3 regions of the Sporomusa termitida genome follow, and region 3 is predicted to be linked to each of the others. Evidence: riboswitches for the same ligand, from Rfam matches in the RefSeq annotation. Region 3 holds a riboswitch; each other region holds the start of a gene.
The links. A riboswitch is a leader RNA that binds a small molecule or an ion and turns the genes downstream of it on or off. The one in region 3 is predicted to bind cyclic di-GMP.

Region 1: linked by a shared signal. The riboswitch ahead of SPTER_RS05065 (S-layer protein) and the one ahead of SPTER_RS01245 (methyl-accepting chemotaxis protein) in region 3 are both predicted to bind cyclic di-GMP.
Region 2: linked by a shared signal. The riboswitch ahead of SPTER_RS22690 (HD-GYP domain-containing protein) and the one ahead of SPTER_RS01245 (methyl-accepting chemotaxis protein) in region 3 are both predicted to bind cyclic di-GMP.

Annotation. Positions count from the first base shown of each region.
Region 1 covers NZ_CP036259.1:1,124,915-1,129,157, reverse strand. The annotation lists gene SPTER_RS05070 (nucleotide sugar dehydrogenase) at 1-755, opposite strand, end outside; gene SPTER_RS05065 (S-layer protein) at 780-1,934, opposite strand; cyclic di-GMP riboswitch class I at 2,111-2,194, opposite strand; gene SPTER_RS05060 (sulfite exporter TauE/SafE family protein) at 2,481-3,371, opposite strand; gene SPTER_RS05055 (DUF47 domain-containing protein) at 3,525-4,160, opposite strand.
Region 2 covers NZ_CP036259.1:4,910,188-4,914,430, reverse strand. The annotation lists gene SPTER_RS22705 (family 1 encapsulin nanocompartment shell protein) at 1-38, shown strand, start outside; gene SPTER_RS22700 (MarR family winged helix-turn-helix transcriptional regulator) at 118-543, opposite strand; gene SPTER_RS22695 (MFS transporter) at 555-1,757, opposite strand; cyclic di-GMP riboswitch class I at 1,978-2,061, shown strand; gene SPTER_RS22690 (HD-GYP domain-containing protein) at 2,188-3,267, shown strand; gene SPTER_RS22685 (peroxiredoxin) at 3,305-3,844, opposite strand; gene SPTER_RS22680 (redoxin domain-containing protein) at 4,164-4,243, shown strand, end outside.
Region 3 covers NZ_CP036259.1:254,668-258,910, reverse strand. The annotation lists gene SPTER_RS01245 (methyl-accepting chemotaxis protein) at 108-2,141, opposite strand; cyclic di-GMP riboswitch class I at 2,257-2,346, opposite strand; gene SPTER_RS01240 (HD-GYP domain-containing protein) at 2,358-3,413, opposite strand; gene SPTER_RS01235 (PAS domain-containing protein) at 3,686-4,243, opposite strand, start outside.

The sequences.
Region 1 (4,243 bases), 870 kb from region 3:
TTCCATTTGGTGTTCATCGCCGCAATCACATCTTGGGTGTTGATTTCCATGCGGTCAAAGGCCATTGCCAATTCGTTCATAAAAGCAATATTAATATCCCGCTGGGCATTCTCAGCCAGTTTGGCCGCTTCAGCCACTTTAATGCTCGGTGCTTTATAAACACCGGCCTGAATAATCAGCTCATAGACAGCCGTAATGGCCTCTGCGGTCTCCGTGTCGATACCGGCCACGATTTTGCAGATATTTTCCAGCTTATGCACCCGGTCTCCCGGATTGATCCGTTCGGGTGAATAACCCGCCTTAAAATCCTTACCGCATATTAGGCCTGATTCTTTTTCCAGTACTGGTATACAGACATCTTCGGTAACACCCGGGTACACAGTGGACTCAAAAACAACAATACTGCCCGGTGATAAATTTTGGCCAATTATTTTGCTGGCATTGATAACAGGCGCCAGATTGGGTGTTTTATCGCCATTTACCGGTGTTGGCACAGCCACAATAATCACCCTGGCCTCTTTTAGCCTTACCGGATCTGTGGTAAATTCCAGGGTAGTGCTGCTGATTTTTTCATCGCCGATTTCCCGGGTAGGATCAACCCCTTGTTGGTAAATATGAATTTTTTCCTGATTACTATCAAAGCCCAGCGTTTTAACCTTGTCGGCAAAGGCAACAGCCAGCGGCAGGCCAACATAGCCCAGGCCGACAACAGCCAGATAGTCTTGTTGGGCAAGAATGCCCTCTATGCTTCTCATTGCCGCAATTCACCTGCTTACTAGTTAAAAATAATGTGTGATGTGGCTCCACCAGGTTTCGCCCTTTTCCCCGCTTATCTTGTCTGTCAGATCGTAGTATTCAATACCGCCGACAAGGTTTTCGGCCAAGGTATAGTTAAGGCCTGCGCCCTGGCCCTTAAAGCCCTGCATCGAATTGCCTCTGCCGTTCATCTGATGGGCAATATACGTACCCTGCGGCTGATTGTAATATTTATAAAATATTCTATAGGTGCCTGGCCGCCAGGTTTTCAGATCACCGTAGTTAAGACTGAATACATAGCCAATACCCTCACCCCGGTTATCTTTCACGCTGGAATCCAAAACCATGGCTCCCAGGCCAAAATTACTGAAATTATAGTTGCCGCTCAGCGTGCGGATTGTGGTTTGCCGGCGAATGCTGCTATCTGTCTGATAATGGTACACACCGGCCTCCAGATTGTAATCAAAATCCTGATAACGGGCAGTGGCCACATAGGTTTTTATTGTGTCATTAGTCTCACCATAGCTCAGCGTATATTTCACAGGTCCGCCAAAGTCAAGACGGGCACCGTCAAATCCACTGTCATACACATTGCCTTCCGCCATCAGATAACCGAAAGAGCCCGCTCGCAGCGCCGTTGTGCCGATTGTTCCCGTTACATACAGGCGGGCAAGACTCAATCTATTATTATAATTGCTTATACTCTTTTGCCCGTCCAGCAGGCCATAGGCCCGCCAATCCCGAAAGATATCAGCATTAAAGCCCAGACGGGTCCGTATGCCGGCGGCATCCCGGTCCCAGCGGCCGGGGCCGCTGTTTTGCGCATAATGCAATCGAATTTCACCGTCAATATTCATCTTGTGATCCGGATGACTGCGCCGGTGGCCTATCTGCATTAGTTCATCGATCAGACTGGCATAGGTTGCCGGGTCAATATCACCAGGATGCGGGTTCTCCTGTTGGCCAATACCGGTATTGTCTTCTTTATTATTGCCGGTGGCAGCTGCAGCGGCTATGCTGCTTGCTGTCAGCGGGGCCCGCCCATAGGCAAAATCAGTTTGTTCAGCTACAGCCTTGGCCGCATATACCCTTCCTGCCGGCTTATCACTGCCTGGATTGCCTGTAAATACACCGGCTAACGCGGTTATTGCCAACAGTACGCTTACCAACTTTTTCACAGGTTACTTCACCGCCCTGATAATGATTTAGTCAATCGGTAATCCCTTTATTGCCATACCGCAGTTGTCAACGGTTCGATTCACTTCTTTTCAATTTGCAATTCAATATTTTTAAATTCGGATTCGTTAACAATATTCTTTATTAAAAACTACAGACAAAATGACTGCCAGGTTGCAGGTGCAACCTGGCAGTCATATACAAAGTACGTAGACCCATAGCTTTGCGTCCTTATCTTTCAATAAGTTTGCATAAGATTATTAAATTTAGTTAACTACACTTAAAGCTTAATTATTAGTATTTTATCATCACTACAAGATAATTTTCAAGTTTTATTATATAAAAAATCATATTATCTAACTTGTAATTTTTGTTAATATTTTTTTTAATTTTACTCACAATTATTTTAACACCTTGCGCAGCAGGACATAGGGTGAGTGTGTGCTGGCTGCCGCCACTCCTTACACTGAGCCAGATAAGGGCCGGTTAAGCACAAAAACCTGTGCTTAACCGGCCCTTAAATATCTCTTATCTTTGTTTGCAGATTATTACCGTATAAAGCATTTAAGTAAATCATACACAATCAACAAAACAGCCACTACCAATAACCCGGAAAAATAGGTACGGGTATCACAGGCGTTGATTCGCCGGGACAACCTTACCCCGGTACGGACTCCCAGCGTTGAGCCAAGCAGCATAAGCAAAACCAGCAGGAAATCCACATTTCCAGCCTGTATATAACGAAAGGCACCATAGCCGCTTGCTGCCAGGACCTGGAGAGTACTTGTGCCGACGGCAGTTTTAGTCGGCATACCCAAACAATAAACTAACAGCGGGAAGCTGATAAACCCGCCCCCAATGCCCAGCAGACCGGTAAGCAGCCCGACTGACAGGCTGAGCAGGATCGGCATCCAAATACTTAAGCTCAGTATATGGGACTGCTCAAATGCCGCTAATGGCGGCCACTGGCAGTTCTTAATACAATTCCACAGCTCGCTCTGCGGTTCATCAGTTCCGCGCTGCCGGCTCGCGCAGGCCTCCCTGTACATAAATACAGCTGTGGGAAGCAAAAACATAAGAAACCCCAGACTGATTATTAAATCTGCTAGCAGCACAGACTGTCCGCCAAGCGCGACCGGTTGTTGCGCAGTAAAAAACCGCAGCAGCCGGACACCGCCTTCAGCCCCAATCAGACTGCCTGCCGCGGTAAGGGCACCCATTTTGGTATCAAGTTTTTTATGCTGCCAGTGTTTATAGGCAGAAAACAAAGACGTGCAAAAAATCTGCAGCAAACTGCTGCCGATAGCCACAGGATAGGAAACATGAAATATTATTTTTAAAGACGGGGTTAATAAAAAGCCGCCGCCAATGCCAAACAGGCCTGTTATTATGCCGATAAGATAGCCAAGCAAAATCAGGCCCGGCCAGCCTGGATGCATATGCTCCGTGAAACCAGGGATTGCGAACACCTCCCGGTGCTGCCGAAATACCCGGCAACCTTACTTTATCATACACCTGTCCTCGCCAAAAACAAAACAAAGCCGGCCTATGTATTGTATACAGAAAGGAACCTGGGAGCGTTGCATTGCCAATTAGGCATATTTCAGGATGATGCCTTGAATGAGCTTGCTTACTTTCTCACAGAGATCAAGTGTATCTTCCAGATGTAATAAAATTTCTTTCCACTTTATCAGTTCAATCGGATCTTTGACCTGACCAAACAGTCTCACCATTTCCTGCCGGTAAATTTTGTCTCCCTGCTCTTCAAGCCCGGCAATCCGCTTGCATCTTGCTTCAATTTTGTCGCGCTGGGACTTAAGTTTGGGCAGTTGTCCCATCGCCTTATCCAGCTGCCGGCCGGCCTTGGCGATTAAAACCGCCAGTTCCATGGCACCGGCAGGAGCAGGACCGACATTGTACAACGCCAGACATTCCACCGTTTCCTTGATATGGTCAACGATATCATCCAGCTTTTGCGCCAGGGTGTAAATGTCCTCACGGTCAAAGGGGGTGACAAATGCTTTTTCCAGTAATGCCATAATACGGCCAGTCACTTTATCCGCCTGTTCTTCCACTGCATCCATGCGGCTCATTATGTCCGCAACAGCCAGCGGGTTATCCAGGGCCTCAAACAGGATAGCTGTGGCATTTTTTATTTCCTTTGTATTTTCCCGCAGGTGCCGGCAATACTTCTCTTCTTTGGACTTGAGTTTAAAAGGCAATCCCATTTACACTTTCCCCCTTATGGTCTAGACAGGCCGGCACCTCAGTTGCAAACCGGCTGATTGTAAGATGATACCGCTGTTTGTGC
Region 2 (4,243 bases), 530 kb from region 3:
GTATTAAACGCAAAGATGCCATTGTTGTGTTTGAATAAGGGTACATATTGGAAAGAGTCTGGCAGCCAAATGGCTGGCCAGACTCTTTCCGCTTCTGTGCCTAACTGCCCCAGGCCGTTACTTGGAAGGCTGCGCATTATTGCAAATATCTTTTAATATTCCATAACAGCTGTTTAGCCGCTCTTCGCTTAGGCCTGCTAACAGCTGCTGCCGCTGCTGTCTGACAATAGCCTGCCAATGAGTGTACCGGCCCAGGGCTAAGGCAGTCAGCATCACTGTTTTTTCCCGTTTGTTACAGCCTTCCCGCCGCTCTATCAGCCCCTTCCGTTCCAGATTGGCCAGGCTCTTAGATATGGCCGGCGGTTCAATATTCAGATACTTGGCCAAAGCAGTCTGGGACATGGCGCCCTTGGTTTTAACGGTTGTAATAATGGCCCACTCAGAGCTATAAATACCGCATGGCTCCAGCTGCTGGTTCAAGCCTGTAGAAATAATCCGGGTTGTCTGATAAAGCTGGTGAATAATCTTTTCGGTTATTTCCATACACCCTCCTGTCATTTCATTGCCGTAGCTGCACCCTTCTTTTCATTAACATAATAATAACTATAAGCTGCCAAAAATACAAACATCACCCCAGTGGAATATATATACACCGACGCATAGCCTGTTGCGCCGGCCAGCAGCCCCAGCATAATAGCGCCCCCGCCGGCACCAATATCCAATACATTATAGAAAGTCGCACTGGCAGCACTGCGCCGGCTGGCCGGCACCAGATTCAATATCCAGGTTTGCAGAGCCGGGAAAAGGGCGCCAACACCAAAACCATAGAAAACGGCGGCCGCTAATATTGCGGTCAGCGTAGTAGTGGCAGTGAGGATTGCCAGGCCTGCCAAAAATAAAATGGCCCCAGGCAGAATGACCCAGGCCGGGCCTTTACGGTCAAAAATTTTTCCGGTCACAGTACGTGACAGACACATACACAACGTGCCCAGCAGAAAAAAATAGCCAGGGTTTGCTATATTGACCTCTTTGGCAAATACCGCAATAAAAGTAAGCACGCTGCCGTAGCAAATACCAAATAGCATGGCAAGAAACGCCGGAAATCGTGTTCCTCTCACCATAAACCGGTCCCAAACAGACCGGCTTAGGTCTGACCGTACCTCATCAGCCACTGGCATCGCAGGTACAGAGCAAAAGTATACCCCCAGCAGTGCGTGTATCTGGCACAAGGCCGATACGAAAAAAACAGCACCGAAGCCATAACTGTTCATTAACCAGATTCCGGCCGCCGGTGCTACCGCCATAGCCATGGTTGTCCCCATGCCAAAATACCCCATTCCCTCACCGCAGCGGGAAACAGGAATAATGTCGGCGGCAAGTGTAGCATAAAAAGTAGTGGCAATACCGAAGCCAATCCCGTGAATAATCCGGATTGCCAGCAGCCCGCCCACCGAAAGCCACAGATAATAACCAGCCACTGATAAAAAAGAAATTGTAATGCCAATAAAGAGACAATATCTCTTACCAAATTTTTTAATTCCCCAGTCCGTAAACAGGCGAATAAAAATTGCCGAAAATACAAAAATACCGGCTATCAGGCCAACCTGGCCGCTTGTCCCGCCCAGGCGGGTGACATAGAGCGGTATAACCGGAATTAACAATTGAAACCCTGCAAAAAACAAACTATTGGTAAAAAACAAAATCAAAAAATCCCTGGTCCACAACTCTTTCCCTACTGGCTGTAATTCAGTTTTCATATCTTCTTTGACTCCTTGAAAAAAACATTATATATTTATTGCCGCTTATAAATCGCCAATACTTAACTAGTTAAGTATTATTTATGATATTACGCACCGTCCTAGATGTCAATAGGCAAAGACGGCTACTTTAAATTATCATATTTTGTCGAAATAATTAAATTCTTGACAAATATGATAATAAAAGTAATAATATAGCAAGTAATCAATTTACAAAAAAGAGAATAGATGGCAAACTTATTCGAAAGATAAGGACGCAAAGCTATGGGTCTAAGGACATGTCTATGACTGCCAGGTTGCAATTACATTGTAATTATTATTAAGGCATCAGTCTGTCCTCAGACTGATGCCTTTTAGTTTATCTACAATACGGTATAAATTGCAAAGCAGAGTATAACTTAGATACATTACAAATAAGCGAGGCACTTCTATGCAGAAAGTTTCCATCCACAATTTAACAGAAGGAATGACTACCTACACACGCCTGTGTGCCGCAGACGGCCGGGTGCTTTTGGGCAGCCGCATCCGCCTGAGCGAAAGCTACATCAAAAAAATCCATAATTTCGGCGTTTTGAACTTATTTGTAACCAATCCGATTATTGAGCGGATTGGTTTAGTCTACGAAGAAACGCTGCCGGAAGATAAGCGAACAGAAGCGATCAAAATCCTGAAAGCCTCTTTTGATAATGCCAAAGAGGGCAAGCTCATAGATGTACACAGCATTTATATTATGGCCAGGACAATTATCGAAACCATTAGCAGCAACCAGCTCATTCGGCTGGACACCACGGTCACAGCTGACGATTATGTGTATAGCCATTGTATAAACGTAGCGGCCCTGGCGGCGGTTATCGCCAGTGACCTGGAATATAACTCGGCAAAAATGCAAGAACTGGTGATGGGGGCCTTATTGCACGATATTGGCAAAGTGCTGGACAATGGCAGTGTCAGCGAGGAAGACCATCCGCGCCAAGGCTTTGAATATGCCCGGAAACTCCGCGATTATTCCATTGTCGCCAGCCATGTAATATTCCAGCATCATGAAAAGGTGGACGGAACTGGCTATCCACGCGGCCTCAGCGGTGATCAGCTGCATGAATATGCCCGTATTACAGCAGTAGCTGATGCCTATGATACCATCGTCTCCGATTTCCAAAAAGGTCCGGCCCTCTTGCCCCATCAGGCTTACGAAGCCATCATGTCGATGAGTGGAACCTACCTGGACAAAGAAATTGCCGATATATTTTTAGCCAAAGCCCCCCTATATCCGCTGGGAACATTTGTTGTCCTTGACACCGGCTTTATCGGCGTGGTCACCGAAGCCCGGCCAAAATTGCAAGCCAGACCAACAGTAACGGTTCTTACCGATGACCAGGGTAGCTTCCGCGATGAATGGGTAGAGGTCGAACTGGCAAAGAACCTGACCAGCTTTATTAATTATGTTTTGTCCGAAAACGAGGTTCTTACACTGACAAAGCGGTACGAAAACAGGTCCTCTCACCGCAAATAACAGGGAGAGGACCTGTGAATAATCAGGGTAATATGTATTAAAGAGTTTTATCACCAGGATGCCAGTCAATCGGGCAAAGACCGCCGCTTTGCAACGCACTCAGAACCCGCACCACTTCTTCAACACTGCGTCCCACGTTCAAATCGCTGACCACCTGATAACGGAGTATGCCCTCAGGATCAATGATAAACAAGCCTCTAAGGGCAATCCCTTCCTCTTCAATAAGAACACCATACTCACGGGCAACCTGCTTGGTAATATCAGAGGCCAGCGGGTAGTTAAGCTGGCCGCCCAGACCGCCGTCTCCCCGCGAAGCCTTGATCCAGGCCCGGTGTGAGTATACACTGTCAGTGCTCACACCTAGGACCGAAGCTCCCAGACTCTCAAACTCAGCCAGCCTGGCGTTAAACCCCAGAATCTCAGTCGGACAAACAAACGTAAAATCTAGCGGATAAAAGAACAACACCAGCCACTTTCCCTGAAAATCCTCCAGCTTGGCAACCTGGTCAAGAGTTTCCATATCACGGGTAGTTGTCATTGCAAAACCGGGGGCTTTTTGACCAACTTTAACAGACATACATTTCACACACCTTTCATTGATAATGCTTCTCAATTAAATAATATTATTATTTGCTGACTTTGTCAACTATTTCTGCATATATTTTAACCGGAATTTTACCGGCAGATACAGGGGTGCGGCCAGGCTGGCATCACAGCGGCGCAGGTATGCACTCTATCAATAAAATCTGTCAATACGCAGGAATTATCAGGTTATCAGAGAATAATAACCATAGCCTTATGCGATTTGACGATTGCTGGGCTAGCGTTAAGGGAATACTATTAGGCAGTGGTATAAAGACTCTGTTAAATAATCTAATACATAGGAGGTAAATACCATGAAACAGATTACTGCAGGTGATTATGCTCCCGACTTTGTCCTCAAGGACAATCGTGGTCAGGACGTCAAATTATCCGA
Region 3 (4,243 bases):
ACAGCACAAATTATAATAACCTTATCATAATCAGGTACATTTTAGCAGAGTGGATTACACCCTGTCAAATTTTTCAGGACACTGCAGGCTGGCAGAGCAGGCATATGTTACACAAGGAACTTTCTCACAGCTTCCTGCAGGTCTGTTGCCAGGTGGGCAAGGCTTTGACTGGCAGCGGCGATTTCCTCCATCGTTGCCGACTGCTCCTCGGTGGCCGCCGACACAACCTGAGCTTCTCCGGCGGCGGTTTTGCTCAGGTTGTCAATCCGCTTTACCGAGCCGACAATCTGCTGGCTGCCAAGTTTCATCTGCTCAATCGCGGTGGATATTTCTGTTACCTGCTCGGATACCTGGGTTACGAGCACCACGATTTCCTGAAAAGCCTGGCCGGCAGCATTGACCACCGCTGCTCCCAGTTTGACTTCGCGGGTACCGGCATCCATCGCCTGTACCGCTTTCCCGGTGTCCCCCTGAATGCCGCCAATCAAGGCGGCAATTTGCTCCGTAGCGGCCTGGGACTGCTCGGCCAGCTTGCGTACCTCTTCAGCCACAACGGCAAAGCCCCGTCCCTGCTCACCGGCCCGGGCCGCCTCAATAGCCGCATTAAGAGCCAACAAATTGGTCTGGCCGGCAATACCGGAAATAGTAGCAACAATCTGGCCAATCTCGCGTGACCGTTCCCCCAGCTCACTCACTACCTGGGCTGAATTATTGACAGTCTCTTCGATTTGCGTCATTTGATACACCGCTTTATCGACCGCAGCCTTGCCTTCATTGGCTTTACCGGCTGCCTGTGAGGATTGGCCGGCTACCCCATTGGCGGTTGCCGCCACCTGCTGAATGCTGGCGGACATTGCTTCAACCACTGCTGCCGTTTCATTTGCTGCCGCCAGTTGGTCTCCCGCCCCGGCTGCCACAGCCGTGATGGCGACCGCGACTTGAGTGGCAGCCAGTGCCGATTGGTCGGCACTGGCCGTCAGCTCTTCACTGGAAGCGGCTACCTGCTCAGACTGAGAGTGGACCCTGACGACAAGCGTACGCAGGTTTTCCCGCATCTCCCTGAAGCCTTTGGCCAATTGACCAATCTCATCTTCAGAAAAAATTTTAGCCTCCCGCTCCCGTAAATCCCCCTGCGCCAGCAGCAGGCATTCATCTCGAATCAGGGAAATAGGTTTGGCAATATATCTGGCAATTATAATAATACCGGCGGTAGCAATAACTATACATAAAACAGCAATAATCAGCATAGTCCTCGCCAGAGCATCGGTTGGCCTGGTAGCCTCGGCTTGCGGTGCTGCCACCATCATTACCCAGCGTTTACCGCCAGGCAGCTCGACCGGTGTGGAGACACTGATCCTCTCCACATTATCATTAAAGCGATATACCCCCCGGGCCTGCTGCCCTGACTGAACTGCCTCCTTAAACAAATTAATCAGACGATCATCAAGTTCGGGTTGCTGCAATTTAAGCTCGGGATTCACCTTCTTCTCTGCGATATTCAGTTTACCGGCAAGTTCAGGCCGTTTGGGATGGGCAATAATGATACCCGAATCATCACTAAGCTGACCATAACCGGTATCCAGAAACTGCAGGTCTTTAATCATGTCTGTCAGCCTTGCCATGGAAAATGTGCCGACAAGCACCCCGGTCAGACGGCCTTCCTGTGTAACCGGTACCGCCAGAACGACCGCCAGCTTCCCGGTTGCCTTGGATACCAAAGGATCGGAGACGACCGCTGCCTTTGTTGCCAATACCTTTTTAAAATAGTCGCGTTCACCATAGGTAGCCGCATCGCCGGTACCGGAAATACCGGCGCCATCGGGTAAGATAAAAATAACGGCATCAAAACTCTTAATCCGTGTTTGGAATTCTGCCAGCACCTGCCCAATCTGAGTCTTATCAGTCCCGGCACTCACCTGCTGAACACTGGCCAGACCCTCCAGCTGGGAAATCAGGAGGCTCATGTCGGCCTGCACCCGCCGGGCATAGTCAGTTCCCATTGACATAGCAGTTTCATCAATGCTTGCTGACAGTGATTTGTTGGAAAGATAATAACTAACTCCGGCTAATACACTTAGGGCTACTACCACAAGTGGCAGCAATACCAGCAATAGGCGTGATTGAATCTTTTTTATTTTCATTTTTACGTCTCCCTCTAAATTAATTTAATATTGTCAACAGCACATGAGCAACATGCTCAAATTAAAAAATCGTCATATGCCTGTTGCCAAGGCTGACGAATATTTCCGTTAGAACAATAGCAACCTGGCAGTCATAGAATGTCACCCATCCATTAGACCCATGGCTTTGCGTCCCTACCTTTCAGTAAGTTTGCCAATATTTTGTTGGGAACTGCATTATACGGCGTTTACTTCATCCAGAATGGTAACAACCTCAAGATTTTTTTCCCTGTCAAGATCAATTAAATCACCGCTTTCCAGTTGAACGACCGGCCTTAATTTTAACAGTCCGTTTAACAGCACTACCTTGGCCTTGCTGCCATCATTTAACAGCACCGAGCTGCCGATGAGAAAGCCACGGATGTGAGCCAGAAAGATCAGGCAGATCTGGGGATTAAGCTTATCATACATCTGATCTAGAATAACCTCCACGACGGTGAAGGGAAGCACTTTCTTCCTATACACCCGCTCGGTACTCATTGCATCATAAATATCGGCAATAGCAACAATTTTTGCGTAGGTATGGATCTTTTCCCGGGCTAAACCCAGCGGATAACCACTGCCGTCTTCCCGTTCATGATGCTGCAATATCCCCAGCTTTACTTCTTCCGTTATGTCAAAGCAGTCGTCCAGTAAATGATACCCGTGGGTAGGATGGGCTCTGACAACCGCCATCTCTTCCGGTGTAAGCTTGCCCGGCTTATCCAGTATGTCTTCAGGGATTAGAACCTTGCCGATATCGTGTAACAGTCCTGCTAAGATGATGTCTTTCAGATTTTTTTCGGTAAATCCCAGCCATTTGCCAATAATGCCGGCGATGATTGCCACATTAAGAGAATGTTTGAAGGTATATTCATTGTGGGCTTTAACATTATGCAAATCATCTATGACCCCGGTAATGTTGACCATCAGTTCAATGTAGTTTTCGACTAATTCCTTACACTCGGCAATTGGCACTTCTTTAAAAGCCCTGACTTTTTTAAAGGTTTCCTCTACTGATGCAAGGGTATCTTTATATATACTAAAAAACCGGCAATTTGACGATAAGCTTTTATTAGGCAACACAATACTAACCTGTGATATTTTCCAGTTGCTAAGATTGTCAATATAGTCCTCTGTCAAAAATACACCTTGTTCCAACAAAACTTGTCCTGTATCAGACAGAACCGGCTGCGCGACTATCATACCTGGCTTAAGTTCTTCTAGCCGTAATAAGTGTTGGTTCGGAAACATCTTATCCTCCGTTCAAATAAAATAGTACCTAACTAGTCACAACAGCCAGGTACTTAATTATTCCGAGTGAGTTTCAACCCGCCTATTGTAGATTTTCTGCTATTACAGCTATGTGGTAAAGCGGCATGCCCGGGAACAATCAAAATCCCGCATATTATTTCAAATTCATACATAATTCTACAATACTTTCTTTGCTAATACTATTGGAGTATGGTACAAAAAAAACCGGTACCTGTTGTTGCCGTATAACAATAAACTGTTTTGCGATGAATTCATCTGTTCTCACCTGTTTCCGCTTTCTGTAATTTCCAAATCTTTAAATACAATATCAGCAACACCTTAGTCTCCATTTTATCCAGCGACATCCCCAAAAAATCCTCAATCCGCCTTTTTCGCCAAATGACCGTATTATGATGGATAAAAAGCTTCTGTGATACGGCCTTGAGATTTATCTCCTCCAGTATCAATTCCAGCGTAAATAATAGATTACTGCCCCGTACCTGGTCATATTCGGCAAGACGACCGATCGTATTCTGCACAAGCGCGCAGGTATTTTCATCATGGAGCAGCTGAAATGCGACTTCATAAATCCCGATATCATCACAATGCACCACTTGCGCGCAATTGGAAGCGGCGACAATAACCGCCCGGTTTGCTTTTTCATAGCTGTCCCTGAACCTGATGGGAGTCCCGGATGTACCGGAAATGCCGATTTTGGCACTGATATGAGGAAAAAGCACCTTCATTTCGCTAATCAGCTGATTGGCAAAATCAATTTGCCTTTGTTTGCTGGTTAGACCGGCTGCTGCCACCATCACCAGCAGAATAAT